2 regions of the Cytobacillus solani genome follow, and region 2 is predicted to be linked to the other one. Evidence: riboswitches for the same ligand, from Rfam matches in the RefSeq annotation. Region 2 holds a riboswitch; the other holds the start of a gene.
The links. A riboswitch is a leader RNA that binds a small molecule or an ion and turns the genes downstream of it on or off. The one in region 2 is predicted to bind preQ1.
Positions count from the first base shown of each region.

Region 1: linked by a shared signal. The riboswitch ahead of queF (preQ(1) synthase) and the one ahead of FI644_RS05900 (QueT transporter family protein) in region 2 are both predicted to bind preQ1.

Region 1 covers NZ_CP041305.1:2,008,202-2,015,035, forward strand. The annotation lists gene FI644_RS10285 (ABC transporter ATP-binding protein) at 1-250, shown strand, start outside; gene FI644_RS10290 (ABC transporter permease subunit) at 243-1,892, shown strand; gene FI644_RS10295 (extracellular solute-binding protein) at 1,892-2,866, shown strand; gene FI644_RS10300 (2-aminoethylphosphonate--pyruvate transaminase) at 2,887-3,984, shown strand; gene phnX (phosphonoacetaldehyde hydrolase) at 3,977-4,807, shown strand; PreQ1 riboswitch class I at 4,891-4,937, shown strand; gene queF (preQ(1) synthase) at 5,064-5,564, shown strand; gene FI644_RS10315 (queuosine precursor transporter) at 5,579-6,211, shown strand; partial or broken gene gnd (decarboxylating NADP(+)-dependent phosphogluconate dehydrogenase) at 6,437-6,834, opposite strand, start outside.
Region 2 covers NZ_CP041305.1:1,157,121-1,163,954, forward strand. The annotation lists gene FI644_RS05880 (ABC transporter ATP-binding protein) at 1-878, opposite strand, end outside; gene FI644_RS05885 (ABC transporter ATP-binding protein) at 865-2,610, opposite strand; gene FI644_RS05890 (TerC family protein) at 2,738-3,511, opposite strand; gene FI644_RS05895 (FbpB family small basic protein) at 3,892-4,035, opposite strand; glycine riboswitch at 4,226-4,327, opposite strand; PreQ1 riboswitch class I at 4,481-4,525, shown strand; gene FI644_RS05900 (QueT transporter family protein) at 4,534-5,019, shown strand; gene FI644_RS05905 (response regulator transcription factor) at 5,536-6,210, shown strand; gene FI644_RS05910 (HAMP domain-containing sensor histidine kinase) at 6,198-6,834, shown strand, end outside.

The sequences.
Region 1 (6,834 bases), 850 kb from region 2:
TAAACAGCGTATTCAATCCATTGCAAAAGAGTATAAGCTTACAACAATTATTGTTACGCATGATCCGGAAGAAGCTTTAACACTGTCTGATAAGGTATTAATTATTAATCGGGGGAATATTTCGCAGTTTGGTACTTCTAGGGAGATTATCAATCAGCCAAGTAATGATTTTGTAAAGGATTTTATTTTAAAACAGCTACAAATAAAGCGGCAAAATATATTCAATTTATTTGGTGAGAAGTATGCCTAATGTAAGACCAGAAATGCGCATCGTTTATTTCCTGTTAGCATTATTATTTGCTGGTTTTCTCCTATTGCCTCTGTCCGTGTTATTTATTCGATCCTTTGAAACGAGCAGCGGGTTTGATCTTTCCAATTATCTTTCGGTTCTGTCGAATAAAGAGATAATAGAGTCAATTGGAAATAGTTTCAAAGTTTCAAGTGCGACAGCGGTGATAACGACTATTCTAGCATTTACATTGGCTTATTCGATTAACTGTACGAGAATCTATCAGCCACTAAAAAGAGTGATTGGAACGGTAATTATTCTCCCGATGCTCCTGCCTACGATTACATATGGATTTGCTATTATGTATTCATTTGGAAACCAAGGGTTAATAACAAAGATAATCGGCCATGGATTTTTTGACATATACGGCTTTAATGGTTTATTAATCGGCTATGTGATCTATACATTGCCAGCTTCCTTTCTTCTTATTAATAATTCCTTTAAATATGTTGATAAGAAATTTATCATCGTTTCCAAGTTAATGGGTGATGGGACGTTAAGAAGCTTTTCGAATACGATTGTTCGTCCATTAATCGGAACCTTAGGAGGTGCCTTTGTTCTTTCCTTTATTTTAAGCTTTACAGATTTCGGAATCCCTGCATCAGTTGGGGGAACGTACTCTGTTGTTTCAACCCAACTGTATCAAGTAATGCTAGGGTCCATTCCTGACTTTAATCATGGGGCTGTCATTGCCGTTCTTATGTTATTACCAGCAGTGCTAGGCGTTTTTCTGTTATACTTCCTTGAAAAATTTAACTTTCAATACGAAAAGATTACCGACATAGAGTGGACGCAAAATAAATATCGGGATACTTTTCTAGCAATGATTTCATCGATCTTTTTATTAGGGATGCTGTCTATTTTTGCCGTTATGTTTATTGCGCCATTTCTTAATAGTTTTCCTTATAATCTATCGTTTACCTTTAAGCATATTTTGAATGTGTTTCAATCGGGTGATTTAGTAGCTGTTTATAAAAATTCATTTGTAGTTTCTATTTTAACAGCCATTATTGGCACTGTTATTGCCTACAGTTCTGCAATTCTAAATGTACGCACACAATTAAAAGGAAGAACAGCAATCGATATCGTTTCAATGATTACAAATACTGTTCCAGGTATGGTGCTTGGCTTATCGTATTTGCTTCTTTTTAATGGCAGTAGTTTAAAAGGAACATTTATCATCATCATCCTATGTAATATTGTTCACTATTTTACTACTCCCTATTTAATGGCCAAAAACTCTTTATCTAAAATGAATCGATCTTGGGAAACGACGGGAGAGTTACTTGGAGATAGCTGGATTAAGACCATTTATCGGGTCATTCTGCCAAACTCAGTATCTACTGTTATTGAGATGTTTAGTTACTATTTTATCAACTCAATGGTAACGATTAGTGGAATTATCTTTCTAGTTACAGCTCAAACTTCATTAGTTGCGAGCAAAATTAAAGAACTGCAGCATTTTGCAAAATTCAATGAAATATTTGTTTTATCTTTACTCATCTTTTTTACTAATCTATTAATCAAATTCCTTTGTGATTATTTGCAGAAAAGGCAAGTAGTAAATGGTAAAAAAATATATAGAAAAAGTGAGGCGGCATAATGATGAAAAAAATGATCCTGATTCTATTCGCTTTAGGTTTTGTGATTGCGTTAGCAGGTTGTAACAGTCAAAAAGAAGAGGAAGTCGTTATTTATACGAATGGGGATGAAGAAGCTGTTGCGGCAATGGAAAATGCCTTAAATAAGGCTGGCTATGAGGGAGAGTATGTTTTTCAATCGTTAGGAACGTCTGAATTAGGCGGGAAGTTAATAGCAGAGGGTAAGGAAATCGAAGCTGATTTAGTGACAATGAGTTCTTATTTTCTTGAAAGCTCACAAGAGGAGCATTCGATGTTTAAAGATTTAGCTTTTGATGCGAAGGCATTAGAGGAATATCCATCCTTCTATACGCCGATTTTATCCAATTCAGGTGCCATTTTTGTCAATACGGAAGTACTGAAGGAAAAAGGGCTGGAAGCACCAACATCTATTAAAGACTTAACAAAACCAGAATTTAAAGGATTAGTGTCTATTCCGAATATCGTTGATTCTTCAACAGGCTGGCTGTTAATCCAAGCGATTATAAGTGAGTACGGGGAACAAGAAGGAAAAACGATTCTTCACGAGTTGATTGCTAATGTGGGCCCACACTTAGAAAGCTCTGGCTCAGGTCCAATTAAAAAAGTCCAGGCTGGAGAAGTGGCGGCAGGTTTTGGACTTCGCCATCAAGCGGTCCAAGCAAAGGAATCAGGTGCACCGATTGATTATGTCGATCCAGTGGAAGGCAACTTTTCTCTTACCGAATCGATTGCTGTTATTGATAAAGAGGGTGAAACAACAGACTTAGCTATGAAGATGGCAGAGGTAATTATTAGCGATGCAAGGAAGGAATTATTGTCATCCTATCCGGTTGCTCTTTACAAAGGGGAGACAGTTGATGAGGTGAACAAGCCAGCTCATTCGATGACATTCGCCCAACCGTTAACAGTAAAGTTATTGGAACAGCACCAAGCATTTTTTAATTCAGCAAAATAATAATTGGAGTGTGAAGGAACATGCATAATTATAAGCTTTTGACACCGGGTCCGCTGACAACTTCTCGTACAGTGAAAGAGGAAATGCTTTATGACCGCTGCACTTGGGATGATGATTATAAAGGAATTACACAAAAGATTCGTATACAGCTGCTTGAATTAGCTGGTGTATCGCAGCAAGATTACTCGGTTGTGCTTATGCAAGGAAGCGGGACATTTGCGGTTGAATCTGTGATGACATCAGCCGTTTCGGATGAAGATAAGGTTCTCATTGTGACGAACGGTGCTTATGGAGAGCGGATTGTAAAAATCGCACACTATATAGGGCTTAATTACCGTGAATATCGTGCCGCCTATAATGAGTACCCAAATGAAGATGAAATTAAAGAGATTTTAGAAGAAGATCAAGCGATTACCCATTTGGTTATGGTTCATTGTGAAACAACGACAGGCATTTTAAATCCGATGGAGATGATATCGAGATTATCAAAGGAATACGACAAAACGTTAATCATCGATGCAATGAGTAGTTTTGGAGGGATAGATATAAATATTCCTGAACTTGGAATTGATTATCTAATTAGCAGTGCGAATAAATGTATTCAAGGGGTTCCGGGATTTGGCTTTGTTATTGCCAAACGGGATAAACTTGCAGCTTGTGAAGGAAATGCTCGGAGCTTATCATTAGATCTATTTGATCAATGGAAGGAAATGGACAAGGACGGGAAATGGCGATTTACATCCCCAACGCATGTTGTAGCTGCCTTTTCGAAAGCAATTGATGAATTGCTTGCAGAAGGCAGCATCCCAGCCAGACATCACCGCTACCAAAATAATAACCAAATTTTGCGGGATAGACTTGAAAGGATTGGCATTCACACGTATATTACAGCAGAAAAACAGTCACCGATCATTACAACCTTTCTTTTCCCAAGCGAACAATTCTGCTTTGAAGATTTCTATTTGTATGTGAAAGAACGAGGATTTGTCCTTTATCCAGGAAAGCTGACAGATGTGGATACATTCCGAATTGGCAATATTGGGGAAATTTATGAAGAAGATATAGAGGCATTATGTAATATTATTGAGGAATATCTGGAGGGATGCCAGCATGCATAAAGTTGAAGGGGTTATCTTAGATTGGGCTGGAACAACTGTTGATTTTGGATGTTTTGCTCCTGTAAATGTATTTATTGATATTTTTAAACATGCAGGCATTGATGTAACGATGGAAGAGGCAAGAGCACCCATGGGCATGCTAAAGATTGATCATATTCGTGAAATGCTAATGATGCCAAGGGTTTCCGGATTATGGGAAGCTAAGTTTGGGAGAAGATTCAATGAGCAAGATGTAGAGGATTTATATGCCGAATTTGAGCCTGCATTAATGTCCTCCTTAAAAGAATATACGGATCCCATTCCTAGGGTGGTAGAGACAGTACAAAAGTTGAAGGAGATGGGGCTGAAAGTTGGTTCGACAACAGGGTATACCCAATCAATGATGGATGTTGTTGTTCCTCATGCAGCTAGTAAAAGCTATAGTCCTGATTTCTATATAACTCCTGATGGAACAAATTCTCTTGGAAGACCGTATCCTTATATGATTTATCGTAATATGGAGGCATTGAAACTTTCTGCTGTGTGGAAGGTTATCAAAGTGGGTGATACGGTTTCAGATATTAAAGAAGGGGTTAATGCAGGGGTTTGGTCAGTTGGTGTCATTATAGGAAGCTCTGAACTAGGTTTAAGCTTAGATGAATTTAATGCTTTATCAAAGATAGACCAAGAAACAGCTATCGCTAAAACCGAACAAACCTTTATCCAAAATGGGGCCGATTTTACAATGAAATCAATAAGTGAATTGCCGCAGTTAGTCGAGAGGATTAACCACCTTATTGCAGAAGGGAAAAGACCATATACAAGAGTTGAAAAGATCGAGTAGATTTAGCATAGTACATTACATAAATTTCTATTTGACGTTTTCCGCTGCATTCTATATTATATTGAAAAGATACCCGAACTTGATCGGGAGAGGTTCATAGCTTATACCCTCTATAAAAAACTATGGATACATGACAATACGCCATGTCCATAATAGGACATGGCTTTTTTTGTTTTATCCTATTTGTTTGCAATAGAATGGTTGAACGAGCCTCTTTTGAAAAGTGTTGGGAAACATTTTACAAGGAGGCTTTTTTATGTCTGGACGCAAGCTGGAAGAAGGATTAAAGGATTTAACACTCTTAGGCAATCAGCAAACACAATATCGATCTGATTATGCACCTGAGGTATTGGAGGCGGTCGATAGCCTGCATTCTAATCGGGATTATTTTGTAAAATTTAACTGCCCGGAATTTACAAGCTTATGCCCCATAACAGGTCAGCCTGATTTTGCAACGATGTACATCTCGTACATCCCAGATAAGAAAATTGTGGAAAGTAAGTCTCTGAAGCTCTATTTATTCAGTTTCAGAAATCATGGTGATTTTCATGAGGATTGCGTCAACATTATCATGAACGATTTAATTAAATTACTAGATCCACGGTATATTGAGGTTTGGGGAAAATTCACACCGCGCGGGGGCATATCGATTGATCCATGGTGCAATTATGGGAGACCCGGCACGAAATATGAAGAGATGGCGAATCATCGGCTGATGAACCATGATCTCTATCCGGAAAAAGTAGATAATCGATAAGGCAGGTAAAGGACATGATTTTATATTTAAATGGTATATATGTCGGGCTTTTAATTTTGGCTAATATTGTGGCTGTTAAGCTATTTAGTATTGGGGACTTTGCGATCTTGCCAGCAGCTGTTATTATCTATATTTTTACGTATCCAATTATCGATGTGATTGTCGAGGTTTATGGAAAAAAGGAAGGGCAGAAGACAGTTCATGCTGGTTTGATCATGCAAGTTCTAGCCGTTCTATTTATGACAATTGCGATTCATTTGCCAGCAGCTCCCGTATTTAAAAACCAGGAGTCCTTCGAAACAATCCTAAACGGAAGCTTTCGAGTGATTACCGCGAGTCTAATTTCTTATGCGATTAGTCAAAATCTAGATGTTTTTGTATTTAATCGATTAAAGAGCAAGCATGGACAGAAAAAACTTTGGCTTCGTAATAATGCCTCCACCATGCTGAGTCAATTGGTCGATACAACTATTTTTATTACGATTGCTTTCTATGGAACAATGCCTGTTGCTATCCTAGGAAGCCTAATTCTAACCCAATATGTTTTTAAGTTTTTTGCATCGATTTTTGTTACTCCGCTTGTTTATTTATTGGTTCATCTTATTAGGAGACAAGAAACAACATCTATCGTTCAAAAGGAAATTTAATATTTTTGAGTGAAAAAATTAGTAGAAATAGTCCATTCCATATTGAACTGCACCCCCATTGCTAGATACATCTAAACGATTGGAGGTGCAGTTTTTCTATGACTAAATATTCATTTGAATTAAACCTAGAGGCTGTAATATCCTATTTAGAAGGGAACCGACGCTGCGTTTTATGCAGGAATCTGTCTTGCTTTTACCTGGGACAGTAAACCTGTCCACATGTCCCTACCATTCTGTATGAAAGATCCCTTCTCTGTCATTTCTTTCATAAGTGTGGGCACCGAAGTAGTCGCGTTGTGCCTGTAATAAGCTGGCATTAGATGTGCCTGTGCGATAGCTGTCATAGTAAGTGAGTGAGGCACTTAAGCAAGGGAATGAGATCCCAGAGTTAATGCCCTCGCAAAGTACTTTACGCAAGCCTGATTGATATGCCTTTGCTTTTTTAGCAAAATACGGTGCAATTAACAAATTCGCCAAATTTGGCTGAGACTGATATGTTTCACTAATGACATTGAGAAATTCTGCACGAATAATGCAGCCGCCACGGAAAATGAGGGCGATATCCTTTAAAGGTAAATCCCAGCCATACAGTTCAGAAGTCATTTTATATTGTGTAAACCCTT
Region 2 (6,834 bases):
CCTGCGGCAATCACGATTCCCAGCCCAAGATTGTTTATAAAGTTATTGACAGGTCCTAGAAATCCCGAAGAAATATCAGCCATCATAGCTGAATTTCGCAATCTCTCATTTGCGTCTGAAAATTTATTGTAGACTTCCTTTTCTTTCCCGAATAAAGTAATTACTTCAATACCGGAGATGGATTCCTCTACCGTTCCATTCATATCTCCTAGATCTCTCTGCCTTTTTATAAAATTACTGCTGCTGTATGTAATAATTTTATTCGTTGCAAAAAACATCAGCGGAATGACAAGCAGCGTCACAAGTGCAAGCATCCAATTAAGCGTCAGCATCGCAATCATCACACCGGCAACGGTCAGTACGGAGGAAAAAATCTGTATGACACTTTGGCTCAAAGCACTATTCAAATTCTCGATATCATTGGTCACCCGGCTCATTAATTCCCCGTAAGTCCGCTTATCAAAAAACTTCAATGAAAGTGCCTGAAAGTGATTAAATAAATCCTGCCTTAGCATTTGAATCGTTTTTAAAGAAACATTGACCATTATATACGTTTGGAGCCATGTAAACAGAGATGCAGCTAAATAAACAACTGCAAGCAGTCCCGCCATACGGATCGTTCCGCTAATATCTTTCGGGATTATATATTGATCAATAATAAACCCGATTAGCAGCGGTCCCAGCAGCCCGAGCACAGTTGAAATGAGAACCATCATTATCGCGAGAATCATTGCTGCTTTTTGCTTCTTCATATATTGCCAAATTCTTTTAATTGTTCCTATTCTGTCCTTTGGCTTTACGATTGGTCCGCTCATTCTGCCAGGACCATTGCCAAACCGTATCGATTTCTCTGTCTGAGCAGTGCTACCTTTTTGCATACTCACCAAGCACCCCTCCTTGCGTAACAAAAATTTCCCGATAAACCTTATTTGATGCAAGAAGCTCCTGATGAGTACCCATTCCTGCAATCTCACCATCATCTAAAACGATGATTTGATCTGCTTCTTTTATTGAAGAGATTTTCGATGAGATAATGATCTTCGTTGACTCCGCATATTCTTGTTTTAACGCCCTTTGAATAGCAGACTCTGAGACTGCATCAACTGCCGAAGTGGAGTCATCCAGAATCAAAATAGATGGCTTCCTAATAAATGCCCTTGCAAGGGAGAGTCTTTGTTTTTGCCCGCCAGAAAGATTCATTGCGCCTTGTGTTAATGGATGATTATACCCATCATCAAATTTTTTTATAAACTCACTCGCACAGGCATTCTCCGATGCTTGATTTAATTCTTCTGGTGTTGCATGCTCCTTTCCATAAAGTAAATTCTCTTCAATACTTCCGGAAAATAAAATCGCTTTTTGCGAAACAACACCGATTGCCTCACGAAGAGTCTTCAGCTTATATGTTTTAATATCCTTTCCATCAATCAGAACATCGCCTTTGTCCACATCATAAAGCCTTGGAATAAGCTTTGTCAGTGTGGATTTTCCGCTTCCAGTTGATCCGATAATGCCCAATGTTTGTCCATTCCTCACCTGGAAGGAAATGTTCTTTAATACGTATTCTCCATTTTTGCTATAGCTGTAACTCACATGACGGAACTCGACATCTCCGGCAATTTTTTCAGGAGCATACGGATCACTTGGCTCTTCAATGTCTAATTCCATGCCAAGCACATCTTGTACCCTTTCTGCAGAAGGAAAGGCTCTCGTAATTTGCATGAGCACATTACTGCTTGACATTAAGCCATTCAAAATAATATTTAAATAGTTTATAAATGCGAGAATGACACCCACCTGGATAGAACCATTATCCACTTTAATTACACCCATCCAAAGGGCTGCAATAATTCCTATATTGACTAAAAAGAGCAAAATCGGCATTAACAAAGCAATTAACTGCTCCGCAGAAATATTCACCCTTGTCAGCTCATTATTCGCATTGGCAAACTTCTGCTTCTCGAAAGCCTGCCTGCCAAATGCTTTTACCACTCTCATGCCGGCTAGGTTCTCTTGTAATCTCGTATTCACTTTATCAATGGCTTCCTGAACCTTTTTAAATAAAGCACCTGACTTCTTCGTAAAAAGAATAATAACGAGGATGAGTATCGGGACAATAGCTGCTAGAATCGGAAATAGCTCCCGGGCTGTGAAAAAAACAATAATAATACTTCCGATAAAAAGAAGTGGACCCCTAACAAAAATTTTCAGCGTCATCATAACCGCTCTTTGCAGAGAGGAAATATCATTTGTGACAATGGTGATTAGCTTTCCTGTTCCAAAGGCATCAATATTTCTGCTTGAAAATCGCTCAATCCTTTGAAATACATCCTTTCTCATATCAGTTGCAAAATGAACGGCAGTCCGCGTGCTATATACTGAGCACCCCAATCCGCCTGCAAGCCCAATGATTGCTGCACCTACCATAAAAAGGCCCATTTTCACTGTATAACCAGTGTTATTATTGGCAATTCCATCATCAATAATATGCTGCATCAATGTCGGCTGAATTAAATCCATTGCCACTTCCACAAACATAAAAAATGGCCCTAATATAGCAAACAGCCAATAGGGCTTCATATAAGACAATAATGCTTTTAGTGCCTGCATGTATTTCCCCTGCCTATCTATCTCCTTAACGAAAAAAACCGAAAAAGGTATTTTTATATAAGTTGATTATACCATTTTCCGGTTTTTCCTAGGCTGTGAATATCAGAGGCAACATTGTAAAACTGGTTCATTCTTCAACTGATGTTTCTTTTTTCTTCTTTGATAAGAACCAGCCGCCAATCGCGATCAAGATTAATACTGCATAGAAGGTAATTTTCCATTCTGGCGACTTAGCGAAGCCTTCCGGCAGCACAGATAATGCAGGATGTGAAAGTGTATAAACCGATAATTTCACCCCTACCCATCCGACGATAAGGAAAGCAGCAATTTCCAAGCCTGGTCTTGCATGAAGTAATTTAACAAAAAAGTTAGCAGCGTAGCGCATAATAATTAACCCGATGAAACCTCCGGCGAAGATGACTAGAAACTTTCCGCCATCTAGTCCGCCTATATTCGGCAGCCCTGAATCTGGAAGAGCAATAGCTAATGCGACCGCAGCTAGTATGGAGTCAACTGCAAAGGCAATATCCGCTAATTCCACCTTAAAAACAGTCATCCAAAAACCTGCTTTTTTCTTCCCCTTCACAATCTCCGCCTGTTCTTCTCCTTTTTTCATTATCAATTTTCTATAAATATGATTAATGGCAATAAACAACAAGTAAAGTGCCCCGATCGCTTGAACCTGCCAAACATCAACGAGGAATGAAATAGCAAATAGAGAACCAAATCGAAAAACAAAGGCTCCAGCAAGTCCATAGAATAATGCTTTCCTTCTTTCCGCTTCCGGCAGGTGTTTAACCATAATCGCTAAAACCAATGCATTATCTGCTGCCAAAAGCCCCTCCAGCGCAATTAATAATAACAAAACTCCACCGTATTCTAGTAAAATTGCTAGTTCCATGTAATCATCATCCTTCCAAATATTTATTGAATCAAATGAGTAAGTGGAAGAGGCTTCTTCAAAAAATAGAAAAAGCCTTTACCACAGTGGTAAAGGCTTCAAAAACAATAAAGACCTTTACCGAAATTGGTAAAGGTCTTGCTAACAACGAATATGTTGCCACCAAAGCCGAGAGCTTAACACTCTGAAATGACGACTTTGCTGTAAAAGCTACTCCCCTTTAGGAGTTACTATTTGATTTATTACCTTAATTGTAATCAAACCACCGTTCTATTGTCAATAAAATTATTTTTCATTAGAGCAAATTTGAAGCAGATAAACAAGCAGTAGGACCACACTGATGAAAGTTTCACTTTATATTGAATGGATTTAGGAAATTCCTATATCGCTTTAGCTTCCTTTTTTCTTTCCAGATATTTGTCATCAATCCGTTTTTCAATTTTCTCAAGCTGTTCACGGTCTCTTAAAAGCTCTTCTTTATTATTTCTAATCAGATTGGATAACGTCATTCTTTTTCTAGTCATTTCTACATCTCCTCCCTCATGCTGCATTCGTTAGGAAAATTCATTTAATTACTAAACGCTTTTCCTATAAAAAAGGACAGAAAAGGTGTAGTAATTTCTACCCTTCTCTGTCCTTTATACCTGAGAGTTTCATCCCAATAATGGGTCCCCTTTGGTGCCGTACGAATGTATACGAGCTCTCCAGAGATGCGTCCTAATTGTGGTTCTTCTACCTGAGAGATTTGTTCCAAGGGTCTTTTCGGAACTTGCCCCTTCGGTGGCCTATCATAATGCACTCTCCCACAATAGTCATCCGCTCATATTGAATTTTCATTATATTTAAAATAATACTTATTTACTGGAATGTCAAGCGAAAGGGCCATTTGTAGGACTATGGTAAAAATCCTACTAATTTAGTAAATTGACAAATAAGTTCCTCTGCTATAAAATTTAATCTTTGAGCAATGCTCACGTGGTTCGAGAACCTCCCACGGAAAAAAACTAAGGAGAGAATAGAATATGAATGTAAAAACACTTGTTGGTAATGGAATATTAGCAGCTTTATATATTGCTGTTTCTATGCTCATCCAGCCCTTTGGGTTTACTGCTATCCAATTTCGGGTATCCGAAATGTTCAATCATCTAGTTGTCTTCAATAAAAAATATATTTATGGAATGATTCTAGGTGTATTTTTAACCAATCTGTTATTTTCACCAATGAAAGCATATGATCTTATTTTCGGTGTCGGACATTCGTTGATTTCATTGCTAATCACAATTGTTTGCTGTCGTTATATTAAGAACATCTGGGTTCGAATGGCTGTAAACACAGTCGTCTTTACGTGTATGATGTGGATCATCGCTCTTGAACTTAACCTCGCATTCGGGTTGCCATTCGGATTTACATGGGTCACAACTGCCATTGGTGAGTTTGTTGTCATGGCCGTAGGAATTCCATTAATGTATGCATTAAACAAACGAGTGAAATTTGAGAAACTAATATAAGAACACATATATAGCATGTGAATTCACAAAGAATTTCACATGCTATTTTTTATTATGTATTAAGCATGATAGCTGTACACGCCTATCATTTAGAATTAGAAATCGAATAAACATTTTACAATATAATAATGATATTCTTAATTAAAATAGATGCGAAAGTGGTAATTTATACTAATCTATAAAAATTATTCTTTATTTACTGTGATGATCGACTGAGAACAGGCTTTCATTCAATTGATGAAGGACTTTTTACAAACTATCCCACCGAGAGCGGGCTTTCATATCCTTGATGAAAGACTTTTTACAAGTTAACCAGCCAATATCTTTCCTTCAATTGAACGAATCCTTAATTTTTTTATTACCAATCCATTATTCAGTACGCTATAGGGCAACTGGGTATGGAACAATCGGTTCAAATGAATATATCGGGTTTAAATCAACCAAAATTCTACACTTAATATATGTTGATAAAAAATTGAAAAACAGATGATATGTTACAAATATGAGGTGTATATCATGAAATACAAAATTCTAATCGTTGATGATGAAATTGATATTGTACTTATGCTGAGTGATTACTTCGAATTAAATGGTTATGATGTACTTACTGCAACGGGAGGAAAAGAAGCGATAAAGAAGGCAGAGAAGCAGCCTGATATTATATTGCTTGATATAAATATGCCTGGCATAGACGGGATAAAGGTTTGCATTCAAATTCGGAATTACGTGACCTGCCCAATTTTATTTCTTACCGCCAGAATTGAGGAGAGCGACAAAATAAAAGGCTTCGGCATTGGTGGTGACGATTATATCGTAAAACCGTTCTCCATTGATGAGCTTGGGGCTAGAGTAGCTGCACATCTTCGGCGTGAGCGTCGGCAAAAAAGGTCGCCAAAAATTAAATTTGACAGTGACCTTGCGATTGATTATTCTGCCAGATGTTTATTTTTCAAAAATGAGCCGCAGTGCTTTGCGAAAAAAGAATTCGACATAATCGAATTACTCTCGCAACATTCAGGACAGGTTTTTGACAAGGAACGTATTTATGAGAGAGTGTGGGGCACGGACGGCAAGGGGGACAGTGCTGTCATAGCGGAACATATACGCCGTATACGAACAAAATTCAATTCTGCTGGAATGAAACCATATATTGAAACGGTTTGGGGAGTAGGATATAAATGGGTAAAATAAAGAATATGTTTAACAATATGTCTCTTAAAACTTCTTTTATAATTTATACATTCGTTTTCCTCATGATAGCATTTTTGTTCTCACTTACCTCATCAGGATTGTGTCAGTACTGGCAAAGCTCAATTATTAATAAATATAAAGAGCAATTTGAAGATGAAATTAGGGTTGAAGGGCAAATTGTTGTTCAAGGAAATCCGAAATTCAACGATAAGGTTTATTTTTATACTGACAATTTACACTCCTTTTTTTCTTCTCAAGATGAATTTATCTACAACCTTCTTAGTTTTTTTAATTTTTTTCTTGTTCCAATATGGTTTTTAATCTGTATCATTACAGCAGGAATATTGTTTTATAAACGCAAACTGAAAAAACCGCTTGGAATTCTTGATCTTGCTGCCGCTAAGATTGCAAATAATAATTTAGATTTCACAGTAGAATATAGTAAGAATGACGAAATGGGAAAGCTTTGCTCGACATTTGAAAAAATGCGTCTTGCTTTAAAAGAAAATAATTTGGAAATGTGGAGGCAGATGGACGAGCGCAAACGGCTTAATGCGGCATTTTCCCACGATTTACGGACTCCACTAACCGTATTAAAGGGGCAAAGTGATATGTTGCTCAAAT